Regions from separate parts of the Pectobacterium actinidiae genome, predicted to be linked through region 4. Evidence: predicted binding sites of a transcription regulator. Region 4 holds the regulator's gene; each other region holds the start of a gene.
The links. The regulator CRP, encoded in region 4, controls carbon source genes, mostly activating them, when cyclic AMP is high. The targets are predictions, from matches to a motif close to ATGTGANNNNNNTCACAT.
Positions count from the first base shown of each region.

Region 1 (3,738 bases), on a different contig from region 4:
TTCGCTGTGGGCGGTAAATTCCCACGGCAGCAGACGGGCAAAACCGTGGTTAGGCTCGGCGAAAGGGCCAAACCAAGGGAAACAAATCGGTACGCCGCCGCGAATAGCAACGTGATGAGTAAAAGGCGTATTGTCGCTCAGCCAGAGCACCTGTGCTTCGTTTTTCGGCTGCCAGCCAAGTAAATGCGCCCCTTGCAATGCGATTGCCGCGCGCACTTCAGGATGATCAACGACGATGAGAGGGAGTTGGTCCAACTGACGCTGGCTGAGGGTTGCGCTAATTTGTTGAGTGACGGGAAGTGCGAAAATTGTGTTATGCATGATAGTGCCTTTTTTTGATTGTTTTTCGTTGTAAAAAGAAATCTGCAATTAACAATAAAAAAGGGCGACATGACGTCGCCCTTTTTTCACAGAATCATCGCTGACGCTTATTTAGAGATGTGAGCGATCAGATCCAGAACCTTGTTTGAGTAACCTGTTTCGTTGTCGTACCAGGAAACCAGTTTCACAAAGTTATCGCTCAGTGCGATACCGGCTTTAGCATCGAATACGGAAGTCAGTTTTTCGCCGTTGAAATCGGTAGAAACCACTTCGTCTTCGGTATAACCCAGAACGCCTTTCAGATCGCCTTCAGAAGCGGCTTTGATTGCTGCACAGATTTCTTTGTAAGACGCTGGTTTTTCCAGACGTGCAGTCAGGTCAACAACAGAAACGTTCGGGGTAGGGACGCGGAACGCCATACCAGTCAGTTTGCCGTTCAGCTCAGGAATGACTTTACCTACTGCTTTAGCTGCACCGGTAGAAGATGGGATGATGTTCTGTGCTGCGCCGCGGCCGCCGCGCCAGTCTTTGTGAGACGGGCCATCAACGGTTTTCTGCGTTGCAGTGGTAGCGTGAACGGTGGTCATCAGTGCTTCAACGATACCGAAGTTGTCGTTGATGACTTTTGCCAGCGGTGCCAGGCAGTTAGTGGTACAAGATGCGTTAGAAACGATTTCCTGACCTGCGTAAGTTTTGTGGTTAACGCCCATAACGAACATCGGGGTGTCATCTTTAGATGGGCCAGTCAGAACGACTTTCTTCGCACCAGCAGCGATGTGCTTACGTGCAGTTTCGTCAGTCAGGAACAGGCCAGTTGCTTCAGCAACGACATCAACGTTAACTTCGTTCCACTTCAGGTTTGCAGGATCGCGCTCTGCGGTAACACGAATGGTTTTGCCGTTAACAACCAGGTGGCCATCTTTAACTTCAACGGTGCCGTTGAAACGACCATGAGTTGAGTCGTACTTCAGCATATACGCCATGTAATCAGCGTCCAACAGGTCGTTGATTGCAACGATCTCGATGTCAGAACGTTCTTGTGCAGCGCGGAAAACAATACGGCCGATACGGCCAAAACCGTTGATACCTACTTTGATAGTCATATATTCCACCAGCTATTGGTTTGTGAATAAAAGGTTGGTTGTAAAATTACAAAAACCTTGCTGAGCGTCAAGCGGAATCGTGTCAATAGTTGCTGTAAGTCAAACCTATGACCAAACTTTGTGCGAAAACCGCTCGACCCTGTAACTAAGTAACATCTAAGACTGATATGAGGGCGGAATGCATCATATAAAGCCTGTGTTGTCTCAATATGTGACGTGTATCACAATTAAATATTCATGCTAATCACATTCCTAATATTAGGCCAGAACGGCCTGTAAGGTTGTTAATTTTTTGTTATAATCAATGATTAATTGAATTGATAACACCCGCTGTGAGACTTCCATGACTAACGACTCTACTTCTCGTACCCCGTCTGACAATACTGAATTGACAGAGATGCAGCGCTATGTCACCCAGCAACGCGGTACGGAGCCTGCGTTTTCAGGTAAATTGTTGCATAACAAGCGAACTGGCGCTTATCACTGCCTGTGCTGCCAGGCTCCGCTGTTTTATTCCGACAGCAAATATGATTCCGGCTGTGGCTGGCCGAGCTTCGATCAGCCTGTTTCCTCAGAGGCGATTCGCTATCTGGAAGATGATTCACACAACATGCGCCGCATTGAGATCCGCTGCGGGCAGTGTGATGCGCATCTGGGGCATGTGTTCCCTGATGGCCCGAAAACCACGGGAGAGCGCTACTGCGTGAATTCCGCTTCGTTGAGTTTTATCGACGACGTTGATGGCGAGCGTGTTGACGGGTAATGTGTCTGCGAGAGGAGTGGCAGTCGCAGGCTGATAACGTTTTAGCTTTAAACGATTCAGCTGCAATGAAACGCTACACAAACTGGAATCCAGTCATAATAAATCTGACCTTTCTCGGAGCAGAAACCGGATATGGAACTCAATGATCTGATCGACGTCATGACGCCAGAAATTTATCAACGGTTAGTCACGGCGGTGGAGCTAGGCAAATGGCCAGACGGTGTCGCGTTGACGGCTGAACAGAAAGAAAACTGCCTGCAAATGGTGATGATGTGGCAGGCTCGCCATAACGAACAGGCTGAGCACATGACGATTGGCACTAATGGCGAAATTGTGATGAAGAGCAAGCAAGAGCTGAAGCGCGAGTTTAACATCGCTGACGCCATTGTTACGTTAAAACCCAACGCGTAACGTGTGAGCAGGCAGCCGCAACGGCTGCCGCTGTTTTCAGTTGTCAGTAACGCTAGGGGCAGAAGACAGCGTAGTAAGAAACTGCGTCATATCCGTCAGTATCGCACCACGCTGCGCCATTTCCCGTAATGCAGATTCGCTGTCATCAGGCGAAAGATTAACGCCACGACAGCCGTCCACCAGAACGTCGGTGTGATAGCCGAGCGCAATCGCATCCAATACGCTGAACTTGACGCAATAATCTGTCGCCAGCCCCAGAATCGTCAAATGGGTGATGTGATTAGCGTGCAGCCACTCATCCAATTCGGTTTTAACCCGATGACCATTATCGAAAAAAGCGCTATAGCTATCGATCTCCGGCTGCGTCCCTTTTTGTACGATCCACTGAATGGCTGACTGATTCAGCGCTGGATGAAAATCAGCCCCGGCGGTTCCCTGCACACAGTGAACCGGCCACCAAATTTGCGGCCATCCGTTTAATTCACCGAGTTCTCCGACTGTGGTATTCGCATTAACAGCAAAGCTGCCGTGATTAGCTGGATGCCAATCCTGACTGGCAATCACTGTTACGCCAGCAGCCACGCAAGCCTCGATAGCATGATTGGCAACGTCAATGACGCGGTCACCTTCATTAACAGCCAATGCGCCGCCAGGACAAAAATCATTTTGCAAATCAACTAATAGCAATGCTCTTTTCATTATCTACTCCGTGATTAACTCAATCTTTATCGCTCAATTCCCCATGCAGGCTCTGCTGCATCAACTGACGAATTTCATCGGCGCTTAAGTCTTGCTGGCTCAACAAGTAATGCAGCTTGGTCAAGGCAGCTTCGACAGTCATATCAAAGCCACTGATGACGCCAGCGTGCGCCAGCGCATTGCCCGTCGCATAACCGCCCATATTCACGCGTCCGGAAATGCACTGCGTCAGGTTGACGACCACAATGCCGCGATCGGAGGCTTCATGTAACTCGCGCAGCAGGCCAGGGCTTTGCGGCGCATTGCCAACGCCGTAGGAGCGCAGAATAAGCGCTTTTACTGGCTGACGGAGGAAATTGCTGATGACATCGGCAGAAATGCCAGGATAAATCGTAATCACCCCGATAGGCTGCGGCGTAATGTGATGCACCTTCAGCGGCG
Region 1 is NZ_JRMH01000001.1:2,169,344-2,173,081, forward strand. Features, by position in the region: gene KKH3_RS09170 (D-hexose-6-phosphate mutarotase) at 1-321, opposite strand, end outside; gene gapA (glyceraldehyde-3-phosphate dehydrogenase) at 429-1,424, opposite strand; gene msrB (peptide-methionine (R)-S-oxide reductase MsrB) at 1,768-2,187, shown strand; gene KKH3_RS09185 (YeaC family protein) at 2,320-2,598, shown strand; gene pncA (bifunctional nicotinamidase/pyrazinamidase) at 2,635-3,297, opposite strand; gene ansA (asparaginase) at 3,317-3,738, opposite strand, start outside.
Region 1: msrB (peptide-methionine (R)-S-oxide reductase MsrB) is a predicted target of CRP. The motif match lies at 1,634-1,651, and genes of this name have one in related genera.

Region 2 (3,738 bases), 630 kb from region 4:
TCGGCCAACAATTTCCCAATAAACCCACGGCCAATATTACCTGCGCCAAAATGTAATGCTTTCATGAGACATAACCTTAAAAAAACATAAAAAGAGGCCGCCCGAAGGCGGCACTAGCCACATCAATTAGGCACTCTTTTTACCGGAGAGTAAGTCGAGTACTTCCTGAACATCCAGGGTGTGCGCCAGACGTTCAATGACGGCATCATCATCCAGTGCGTTGGTCAGACTGGTGATGACCTGAATATGTTCGTTGTTGCGGGCAGCAATACCGATAACCAAACGCGCAACCTCATCTTCTTCATCGCCAAAGCGAACGCCTTCAGGATATTGGCAGAAGACAACGCCCGTTTTCAGCACGCGGTCTTTCGCTTCAATCGTACCATGCGGCACGGCAATCGATTCGCCCAGATAGGTGGACGTCAGTTTTTCACGTTCCAGCATCGCTTCAACATACGCAGGCTCAACATAGCCGCCTTTCACCAGCTGTTCACCCGCGAAACGGATTGCCTGCTCTTTGTCTGTTGCATGCTGATTCAGGAACACATTGCCTGCACCTAGTTGGAACAGATTAGTCTGTGCATCGGCAACAGCAGGTGCTGGCGTCGCAACGGCCTCAGACTTCACCGCACCCTGCGCGGCCACAAGACGGGCTGCCAGATCGCTATACAGACCGCTATCAAGGAAGTTGGTCAATGAGATGTGCTGTGCCTGCGGCGCATGACGCATCGCACGCTCGGTCAGATCGCGGTGCGTAATCACCAGATCGACATCGTCCGGCAGGCTATTGATCGCGCTGTTGGTCACCGAAATATTGGCCAGCCCGGCATCCTGAACTTTCTTACGCAGCACACCAGCACCCATCGCGCTGGAACCCATACCGGCGTCACACGCGACGATGATTTTACGCACAGTGCTCATATCACCGCTGACACCGACGTTAGTCGCCGCCGTGCCTTTAGAAGACGCTTTCATTTCCTGCATGCGGCGCGTTGCGTCGCTCAGATCTTCTTCTTTTTGCTTCGTGCTTTTCAGCAGAATCGCCGACACGATGAAGGACACCGCAAAAGCCGCAGCAATAGCCGCAAGGTTAGCGAAGTAAGCGCCTTTTGGCGTCATCGCCAATACCGCCAAAATGGAGCCAGGAGACGCAGGAGAAACCAAACCGCCACCCAGCACGCTCAGCGTAAACACGCCGGTCATCCCGCCCAGAATCACCGCGATAATCAGACGCGGATTCATCAGCACGTAAGGGAAGTAGATTTCGTGAATCCCGCCCAGGAAGTGGATAATCGCCGCACCCGGTGCTGATTCTTTCGCGTTGCCACGACCAAAGAACATGTAAGCCATCAGCACGCCCATACCCGGGCCTGGGTTCGCTTCGATCAGGAAGAAAATAGATTTGCCGGTTTCCGTCGCTTGCTGAATGCCCAGCGGTGAGAAGATACCGTGGTTGATGGCGTTGTTCAGGAACAGAATTTTCGCCGGTTCAACGAAGATAGAGGTAAACGGCAGCAGGTTGTTCTGTACCATCAGGTTAACGCCGGAAGCCAGCACCTGAGAGAAGACTTCAACCAGCGGACCAATTGCCAAAAACGACAGGATTGCCAACAACATACCGATGATACCGGCAGAGAAGTTGTTGACCAGCATTTCAAAGCCGCTCTTGATTTTACCGTCGACCATACGGTCAAAACGTTTGATCGTCCAGCCGCCCAACGGGCCCACAATCATGGCACCGAGGAACATCGGGATATCGGTCCCGACGATCACACCCATCGTTGTAATGGCACCCACGACACCACCACGCTCACCGAATACCAGACGTCCACCGGTATAACCAATCAGCAATGGCAGCAAATACGTAATCATCGGACCGACGAGCTTCGCCAACGTTTCATTGGGGAACCAGCCGGTGGGGATAAACAGCGCGGTAATAATACCCCAGGCGATAAAGGCGCCAATGTTGGGCATCACCATATTGCTGAGGAAGCGACCAAAGTTTTGCACTTTGATCTTAATATCTGGTGAAAGCATAAAAACACACCCCTATTGAAACGCGCTGACAATAAGAGCGCGTGGTCATTATCGTGAGACGGAGTGGCAATAAAACACCGATTACCACAAGAATACTTCCGTCATTATTACTGTATGCAGCGCGGACTCTAACACGCTGTTTTCATACCGCAACTCCACGGCGGTAATGTGACAAAAATCACACAACCACCCTACATCAACGATACAAATAGGTGATTTACTTCACAAAAAACCATTAAAAATGAAAAACTAAACAGATTTTTAGACAAACACAGCGCCCTATATGTGATTTGAATCACACTTTCAAACCCCGCCTTTGTTTTATTTATGTGATGTTAATCACAATTTATTTTCACCCTCTCACCAACCGCGTTCATCTTATCCAGAATACCTCTCCGCCATATCGCATCGTTAACGCGTTGGGACATGGACTCTGCTAGGGATAATTCACGCCATTTATCCCTCTGAGCGCATTCATGACATTCTGCTGCTGCACGGGTAACGCCGCCACCATACTGTTATATTGCGCCACCTGCTGCGGCGTACGGAATTGCACAGACGCGCCATTAAACACGGCCTGATCGCCCTGAGCCTGAAGGAAGTCACCGATCTGAATCAGGTTCTGTGCAAATGCAATCGCATTCGGAATCGCGGGTAACAGCGCGTTGGTGGGCTGTAGTACCGTGCGTGCATACAACCGCTCATAGGGTATTTGCACCTCTTCAGGCTGTTTTAACGTTCGGTGGGCATTGTCTGCCTGCACTTTTGCTGCCTGCACATGCTGGCTCAAAAGGTTCATCGTCCCAATGGATTGCCGCAGATCATCACGCTGTGTCAGATAGTCTTTAGGGACGCGAATACGGGAAATTTGCCCCAGCATCGGCGTTAAACTGCCGGACACCGCCTGATTAAACTGCTGAGAAAAGGTGGTTAAGATCGCATAATCGTTGGCAAAATTGCCAAAGTTCTTCTTTTGCTCTTCCGTCAATGTCGGCAGCCTTCCATCCTGCTGCGACTGTACGCTTTGCAGGAACGCAACGAATGCCTTCCGTTGATCGGCTTCGCTATCACCACAGGCAGCCAACTGCAATGCCGCTAAAATAACCAGAACTGGCAGTAGCCAGCGTGAACGGTACGTCATCAACCTTTTCATTCCCTACTCCTGTTATGCTTACTGCCCCGCCAACCGTTGCTTTACTCAGACAAAACACGCTGACGACGGATTTTCCATGACAAGATTTTCTACGACATAAGCATAGTCGAATCAGGCTGGCTGTGTAGAAATAGGCCAGGTTTGACAACGAATACCGATTGTTCAAGCATCGAGATACACGAGGCGACCACAGGGGTGAGGCGTTCTGTAATGCAGAAAAAAATAGCCCCCGAACAGGAAAACCTATTCGGGGGCTGAGATGATAGTGGTGCTATCGTCGTTATTGCAGGACGGAAATATCCGCAACCTGCAAGAACAGTTCGCGCAGTTGGCTCAGCAGCGTCAGGCGGTTCACACGAACCTGCTCATCTTCCGCCATGACCATCACCTGATCGAAGAATGCATCGACAGGCTCACGTAATGAGGCCAGTTCAACCAGCGCTTCCTGATAGCGACCTTCAGCGAACAGCGGCGTCAGCTTGTCACGCAGCACGACAAGGTGCGTTGCCAGCGTAATTTCCGCCGCATCTTTCAATACGGCAGCGTTA
Region 2 is NZ_JRMH01000002.1:683,306-687,043, reverse strand. Features, by position in the region: gene KKH3_RS20540 (mannitol-1-phosphate 5-dehydrogenase) at 1-65, opposite strand, end outside; gene KKH3_RS20535 (PTS mannitol transporter subunit IICBA) at 127-2,037, opposite strand; gene KKH3_RS20530 (DUF3053 domain-containing protein) at 2,474-3,190, opposite strand; gene glyS (glycine--tRNA ligase subunit beta) at 3,471-3,738, opposite strand, start outside.
Region 2: KKH3_RS20535 (PTS mannitol transporter subunit IICBA) is a predicted target of CRP. The motif match lies at 2,204-2,221, and genes of this name have one in related genera.

Region 3 (3,738 bases), on a different contig from region 4:
TTTACGCTGCACATCCAGTGCTTTCTTAATCATGGGCGTAGACTGATGGGGGATGATGGTAACATTCCCGCAGCGTTCGCAAACGCCAACCAAAACTTGTCTTACCACGCCGCTATTATCGCTGAATGGGACGTCTTTAAGTTGAAACGTCGCCGTTTCAAGTGACTGGCATGTGTTACAGAGAGCGGATTGGGTATCGCCAACTTTGAAAATTTTCATGTCATCGCCTCAGTGGTGGACGCTAATAAAGACACAATCCGGCTCGGTAAAATACCATTTGATATACCACGGTATTCCCCGCTGGTGGCAGCGGATGATATGAACATCAATATGCGCTGCAAAATGATGGGGTGAAGAGGAGTAAGATGACCCCGAAGATTGATAAATAATATCAATGAGTTCTGTTATTGATGTTTGTCCGGTTGCCAGCAAATTCTTCGTGCTGATATTCCTTCTGGCTTCATGCAGCACATTACCTGACTGCAAACAGGCAATAAGCTGCTTTTTGGCATCCTTGAATCCCATCCTTCACCTATAATTGTACGAATTTATTCGTACGTTTTCCATGTAATTTTACTTTCCTGAACGAAGGGAAGAGATATAACGCAAGGATGGTGGGATCGGGATGTGCTTTTTATGAAAGAGGGAAACGCCTCGCATTTTCCTCTTTGCAAAACCTACTTTTTTTCCTCGCTATGATCCTGCCGATAGCCCTGATACGTCAGCGCGACGTTTTTGAAGTATTCCGTCATGTAGTTAATACAGACCTGTACTTTCAGCGGCAGGTTGTCTTTGCGGGTGTAGAGTGCGTAGACCGGACGCGGATCGGAGTGGTAGCGGTTGAACAGGATCTCAATTTCGCCGCGATTGATTTCGTCCACGATCCACATGAGCGGAACGTACGCGATGCCCGCACCGGCTTTGAGCCAGCGCACCAGCGTTTGCGGGTCGTTAGTGACAAAGCGTCCTTGTGGTGTGACGCGAGTCGAAATGCCTTCCGGGGCGATCAGCTCAAACTCGCTATCGGGTCGCACGCTGTATTCCAGCCAGGAAAAATTCACCATATCGGCTGGTTTATCCGGCGTGCCGTGTTGCGCCAGATAGCTTTTCGCGGCACAGACCACCATTGGCATCGAGCCTAAGCGTTTCGAGAATAGGCTGGAATCCTGTAGCGCACCGACGCGGATAACGATATCCAGCCCGTCGGCAATCAGATCGGGAGCCGGAATCCCGGTGACCAGATTGACGGACAAACCAGGGTATTCCTTCAGCATGGCGGCAGTCATGGTGGACAACACATTCTGCGCCATCGTAGAAGAACTGCCGATGCGCAGCGTGCCGATAGGCGTGTTGTTGAAAGCATAAAGTTGCTCATGTACCTCATGAGCTTCATGCAACATGCGGCGACAGCCGTGGTAGTAAATTTTCCCCGCTTCCGTCAAACCAATGCTGCGCGTACTGCGATTAAGCAGCTTAATCTGTAGTTCATCTTCAAGCTTGGTGACGGTCTGGCTGACGGCGGATACGCTCATCTGCAACTGGCGGGCGGCGGCGGTAAAAGAACCAAATTCCACCACGCGGGCAAACACCGACATACTCTTTAGTCTTTCCATTATTCACTCTGGCTTAAAAGTGATTTAGATCACACTATGTAGATAAGGTGATAATAAGCATCCATAATATAGCCTATCCGATGGTTCTGGGCAGAACAGGGCCATTCAATGATTGTGTTTATTTACCCAATTAGAGTAATACGCTGATTTCCCATCGTTAGTCAGCCCCTGCTGACATCGCTATTCATTATTAACGCTATCCCATCCGTTGGCCGTCAGCCTGCGGGATGAAGCGCTTTTGTCTATGCTGAACGTCAGCATCAGACGACATAATTTACCATCCGGTAGCGCACCTGCTCGTTACCGCTCTCTAATAGAAAAAAGGAAAAGAGGATGAGTTCACTCCCGGTTATGGTGCTGTTTGGGCTGTCATTTCCCCCGGTGTTTTTTGTCTTGCTGGTATCGCTGACCCTGTTCTTTGTCGTGAACCGCCTGCTGCAACCGACGGGTATCTATGACTTTGTCTGGCATCCTGCGCTGTTTAACAGTGCGCTGTTCTGCTGTCTGTTTTATTTACTGTTCCGTTACGGTCTGTGAGGTGTCTGTGAAAACGTTCTTTTTATCCTTGTTTAGACAGCAGGCCGTGCTGATCAAAAAACTGAGCCGCGTGGTCATCACGTTGGTGATTGTGCTGTGTGCGATTGTGGCAATCTTTCGTGTCTGGGCGTTCTATACCGAATCGCCCTGGACGCGTGATGCCAAATTTACGGCGGATGTGGTGGCGATCGCGCCGGACGTCAGCGGGCTGCTGACCGATGTGCGCGTTACGGACAATCAGCTGGTAAACAAAGGTGATGTGCTGTTTGTCATCGACCAACCTCGTTACCACCAGGCGGTGGCACAGGCGGAAGCGGATGTTGCTTATTACCAGGCGCTGGTGACGGAAAAACGCCGGGAATCCGGGCGTCGGGCGCGGCTGGGCATCAGCGCAATGTCACAGGAAAATATCGATCAGTCCAGTAATGCATTGGAAACCGCAACGCACCAGCTTGCTAAAGCGCAGGCGGTATTGTCACTGGTGAAACTGGAACTGGAGCGCACCGTGGTACGCGCCCCTGCTGACGGTTGGGTCACCAACCTGCATGTGCAAAGCGGTGAGTTTATCGAACGTGGTAATACGGCGGTGGCGCTGGTGAAAAAGGATTCGTTTTACCTGCTGGCTTACATGGAAGAGACTAAACTTGAAGGTGTTCGCCGTGGCTACCGTGCGGAAATCACCCCGCTGGGTAGCGAAAAAATATTTTACGGCACGGTGGATAGCGTGGCGGCTGGGGTAAACAACAGCAGCAACAGTGCGAACACGAAAGGCCTGGCTAACGTGGATTCCAATCTGGAGTGGGTGCGTTTGGCGCAGCGTGTACCGGTAAAAATCCGTCTCGATCGACAAATGGGCGATCTCTATCCGGCTGGCACCACGGCGACCGTGGTGATCACCGGCGAGCAGGTTAACAACGACAAAAAACCGTCGCCGCTCATTCGCCTTCTCTATCGCCTGCGTGAGTTTGGCTAAGTGAGGCGATGATGAAAACCCCGACGTTTGCGCGTTATCGCTTTGCCTTCAAGTTGAGCTTTGCGATTGTGCTATCCCTGTTTCTGGGCTTCCACCTCCAGTTGGAAACGCCGCGCTGGTCGGTGCTGACGGCCGCGATTGTTGCCGCTGGCCCGGCGTTCGCTGCGGGTGGAGAACCATTTTCTGGCGCAATCCGCCATCGTGGTATTCTGCGCATTATTGGTACGTTTATCGGCTGTATCGGTGCACTTATTATCATTATCGCCACCGTTCGCGCGCCCGTCGTGATGTTGATGCTGTGCTGTATTTGGGCAGGACTCTGCACCTGGGTTTCTTCGCTGGTTAAAGTCGAAAACGCCTATATTTTCGGGCTGGCGGGTTATACCGCGCTGATTATTATTGTATCGACACAGGGAACGCCGTTGCTGACGCCGCAGTTTGCCGTGGAACGCTGTAGCGAGATTGTGCTGGGCATCGTCTGCGCCATTCTGGCGGATTTACTGTTCTCGCCGCGCTCGATCAAGCAGGATGTTGACCGCAGCATTGGTGAACTGCTGGTGGATCAGTATCGGCTATTGCAGCTAAGTATGAGCGGGGCGGAGAAAGAAGCGATAG
Region 3 is NZ_JRMH01000001.1:34,924-38,661, forward strand. Features, by position in the region: gene KKH3_RS00160 (hypothetical protein) at 1-219, opposite strand, end outside; gene KKH3_RS21390 (hypothetical protein) at 229-525, opposite strand; gene aaeR (HTH-type transcriptional activator AaeR) at 678-1,613, opposite strand; gene aaeX (p-hydroxybenzoic acid efflux pump operon protein AaeX) at 1,947-2,150, shown strand; gene aaeA (p-hydroxybenzoic acid efflux pump subunit AaeA) at 2,158-3,123, shown strand; gene aaeB (p-hydroxybenzoic acid efflux pump subunit AaeB) at 3,135-3,738, shown strand, end outside.
Region 3: aaeR (HTH-type transcriptional activator AaeR) is a predicted target of CRP. The motif match lies at 1,631-1,648, and genes of this name have one in related genera.

Region 4 (3,738 bases):
ATCAAGACGGCCGTGAGTATATCGATTTCTCCGGCGGCATTGCGGTTACGGCACTGGGTCACTGTCATCCTGCGCTGGTGAATGCATTGCAACAGCAGGGTGAAAAGCTGTGGCACACCAGCAATATCTTCACCAACGAACCTGCGCTACGCCTCGCCAGCAAATTGATTGATGCCACTTTTGCCGACCGCGTGTTCTTTGTTAATTCCGGTGCTGAGGCTAACGAAGCTGCCTTTAAGCTGGCGCGCCACTATGCGGTTAAACGCCATAGTCCGTATAAAACCAAGATCATCGCTTTCTATAATGCGTTTCATGGCCGGACGCTGTTCACCGTCTCGGTTGGCGGACAGCCTAAATATGCCGATGGTTTCGGGCCTAAGCCTGCGGATATTGTCCATGTTCCCTTCAACGATCTGGCGGCGGTCAAAGCGGTGATGGACGATCACACCTGTGCAGTCGTGCTGGAGCCGATTCAGGGTGAGGGTGGTATTACGCCTGCGACGCCTGAATTTTTACAAGGCGTGCGCGATCTGTGCGATCAGCATAAGGCGCTGCTGGTGTTTGATGAAGTACAGAGCGGGATGGGACGTACCGGTAAATTATTCAGCTACATGCACTATGGCATCACGCCGGATATTCTCACGACCGCGAAAGCGCTGGGTGGCGGCTTCCCGATTAGTGCAATGCTGACGACGGAAGAGATCGCATCGGCCATGACGGTTGGGGTACACGGCACCACTTATGGCGGTAATCCGTTGGCTTGTGCCGTAGCGGAAGCGGCGCTGGATATCATTAACACGCCGGAAGTGTTATCAGGCGTGGCGGATCGTCACGATCGGTTTGTCAGTGAGCTTGAGAAAATCAATCAGCAGTACGGCGTATTCGAACAGGTTCGCGGTATGGGGCTGCTGCTGGGTGCAGAACTGAAACCGCAGTGGCATGGCCGTGCGGGTGAGTTTCTGGCCGCAGCAACGGCTCAGGGGTTGATGGTTCTGATGGCTGGGCCTAACGTGATCCGTTTTGTACCCTCGTTGATCATTGATGAAGACGATATTGCGCAGGGGATGGAGAAATTCGCCAACGCCGTCGCGCAGGTCGTTAAGACAGCAAACTGATTAGACATAAAAAACGTAGGGAACGTTTTAACGTTGCGTTAGCAACGACCCGAAAGGGGGCGGCCAGGGATGGCATGCCATAAAAAAAGCGTGAGGCCGAGGCTTCACGCTTTTTTATTGGTAGGGTACAGCGACAGCGGGTTAGCGAGTGCCGTAAACGACAATCGTTTTACCGTGTGCAGAGATCAGGTTCTGGTCTTCTAACATTTTCAGAATGCGACCCACGGTTTCACGCGAGCAGCCAACGATTTGCCCAATTTCCTGACGGGTAATTTTAATTTGCATGCCATCTGGATGCGTCATGGCATCAGGTTGTTTGGCCAGGTTGAGTAGGGTTTGAGCAATACGGCCAGTCACATCAAGGAAGGCGAGGTTGCCGACTTTCTCAGAGGTAACTTGAAGTCTGCTTGCCATTTGGGCTGACAGACGCATGAGGATATCCGGGTTAACCTGGATGAGCTGGCGGAATTTTTTATAGGAAATTTCAGCCACTTCACAGGCGGTTTTTGCCCGAACCCAGGCGCTACGCTCCTGACCTTCTTCAAACAGGCCTAGCTCGCCGATAAAATCGCCCTGATTGAGGTAGGAGAGGATCATCTCCTTGCCTTCTTCATCTTTGATTAGCACTGCGACAGAGCCTTTCACGATGTAGTAAAGCGTTTCTGCTTTTTCACCTTGGTGAATAAGCGTGCTCTTCGATGGATACTTGTGGATATGACAATGGGAAAGGAACCATTCGAGAGTTGGGTCTGTTTGCGGTTTGCCGAGAACCATTCGCTATCATCCTCTGTTGTAATTCACTGCGCAAATTACAGGGGTCAGAGTTCCCTGTACGGCGTGTTTAACTGCTAAAAAATAAAATTCAGTCTAGGCAGAATGACGTCAGGGAATATACTGGAACCACTGTACCCTTGATTTTCCGGTTGCTGCCTTGCCGCATCGTAAACGTGGCTGGGTATATCTGGCCACGTAATCATCTTCTTCGTTTCTGGGTTTGTCCAGAAAAGGTCTATTCTATTTTCGTTTTAACACAGCTTTAAGGATGTGTCTTGTGTTGTCTCGCTTCAGCATGACAAAGCTCTGATTAACGCTGGTTTTTGTACAGTAACGATATAAATTTTCAAAAAATTTTTAGTGGAGAGGCATCATGCAGGCTCGGGTAAAATGGGTTGAAGGCTTAACGTTTTTGGGCGAATCCGCATCAGGGCATCAGATTTTGATGGACGGCAATTCTGGCGATAAAGCGCCCAGTCCGATGGAAATGGTATTGATGTCCGTAGGAGGATGCAGTGCGATTGACGTGGTGTCGATTCTACAAAAAGGTCGCAACGATGTGGCGGATTGTGAGGTGAAATTAACGTCAGAGCGTCGGTCTGACGCGCCGCGTTTATTTACCCACATCAATCTGCATTTTATCGTGACGGGAAAAGGACTGACCGATAACGTTGTCGAACGAGCCGTCGCCCTGTCGGCGGAAAAGTACTGTTCTGTGGCATTGATGCTGGGTAAAGCCGTTGAGGTGACGCACAGTCACGAAATTCGGGTGCTGGCTTAATCGCTTTCTCTGGGCACGACGCTGCCGTGCCCGGTTTTGCTTATTCGATCGTTTTCCCTTCTATCAGCCGCTGCACCAGCGGTGCCATGATTAATTCCATCGCCAAGCCCATCTTCCCGCCGGGAACGACCAGCGTGTTGATGTGGGAGATAAATGACCCCTGCAACATGGCGAGCAGATAGGGATAATCAATATTATCCAGCCCCTGAAAATGAATCACCACGAAGCTTTCGTCCAGTGAGGGAATCGACTTGGCGGCGAACGGGTTGGAGGTGTCCACGGTGGGCACGCGCTGGAAATTGATGTGTGTGCGAGAGAACTGTGGCGTGATATAGGTGATGTAGTCTTCCATCGAGCGGACGACCGAATCCATCACCGCTTCACGCGAGTGGCCGCGCTCATTGACGTCACGAATCAGCTTTTGAATCCATTCCAGGTTGACGATTGGCACCACGCCGACGAGCAAATCGACATGCTGTGCCACGTCGTTTTGCTCGGTGACCACGCCGCCGTGCAGCCCTTCATAGAACAGGATGTCAGTGGGTTCCGGCATCGGTTCCCACGGCGTGAACGTCCCAGGAACCTGATTATAGGGAATCGCTTCATCGTAGGTATGCAGATATTTACGCGTCTGACCGCGCCCGTGCAGGCCATATTCGATAAACGACTGTTCCAGCAGGCTGAAATCATTCGCTTCCGGGCCGAAATAGCTGATGTGGCGTCCTGAATCACGCGCTTTACGAATCGCCATATCCATTTCCGGGCGGGTATAGCGGTGAAAGCTATCGCCTTCCAACTGGGCTGCACGCAGATCAAACTGCTGGAAAATCTTACGGAAGGCCAGACTGGTTGTCGTGGTTCCCGCCCCACTAGAGCCGGTAACCGCAATAATCGGATGCTGATGTGACATAAGGCGCGTGACTCCGTGATCGCGAGGTTCGCACAGACCGAAGGTCTGCGTGCATCCTCAAAAAAGACGTAATTAGTTATCATTGTTAGCATGTTTGGCGCGTTCTTTCACGCCTTTCGCCATGCTCAATAAGGAGCGTGTCCTCCGGCATTGAGCTG
Region 4 is NZ_JRMH01000002.1:52,795-56,532, reverse strand. Features, by position in the region: gene argD (bifunctional acetylornithine/succinyldiaminopimelate transaminase) at 1-1,115, shown strand, start outside; gene crp (cAMP-activated global transcriptional regulator CRP) at 1,257-1,889, opposite strand; gene KKH3_RS17850 (OsmC family protein) at 2,263-2,670, shown strand; gene KKH3_RS17845 (phosphoribulokinase) at 2,711-3,580, opposite strand; gene KKH3_RS17840 (YheU family protein) at 3,706-3,738, opposite strand, start outside.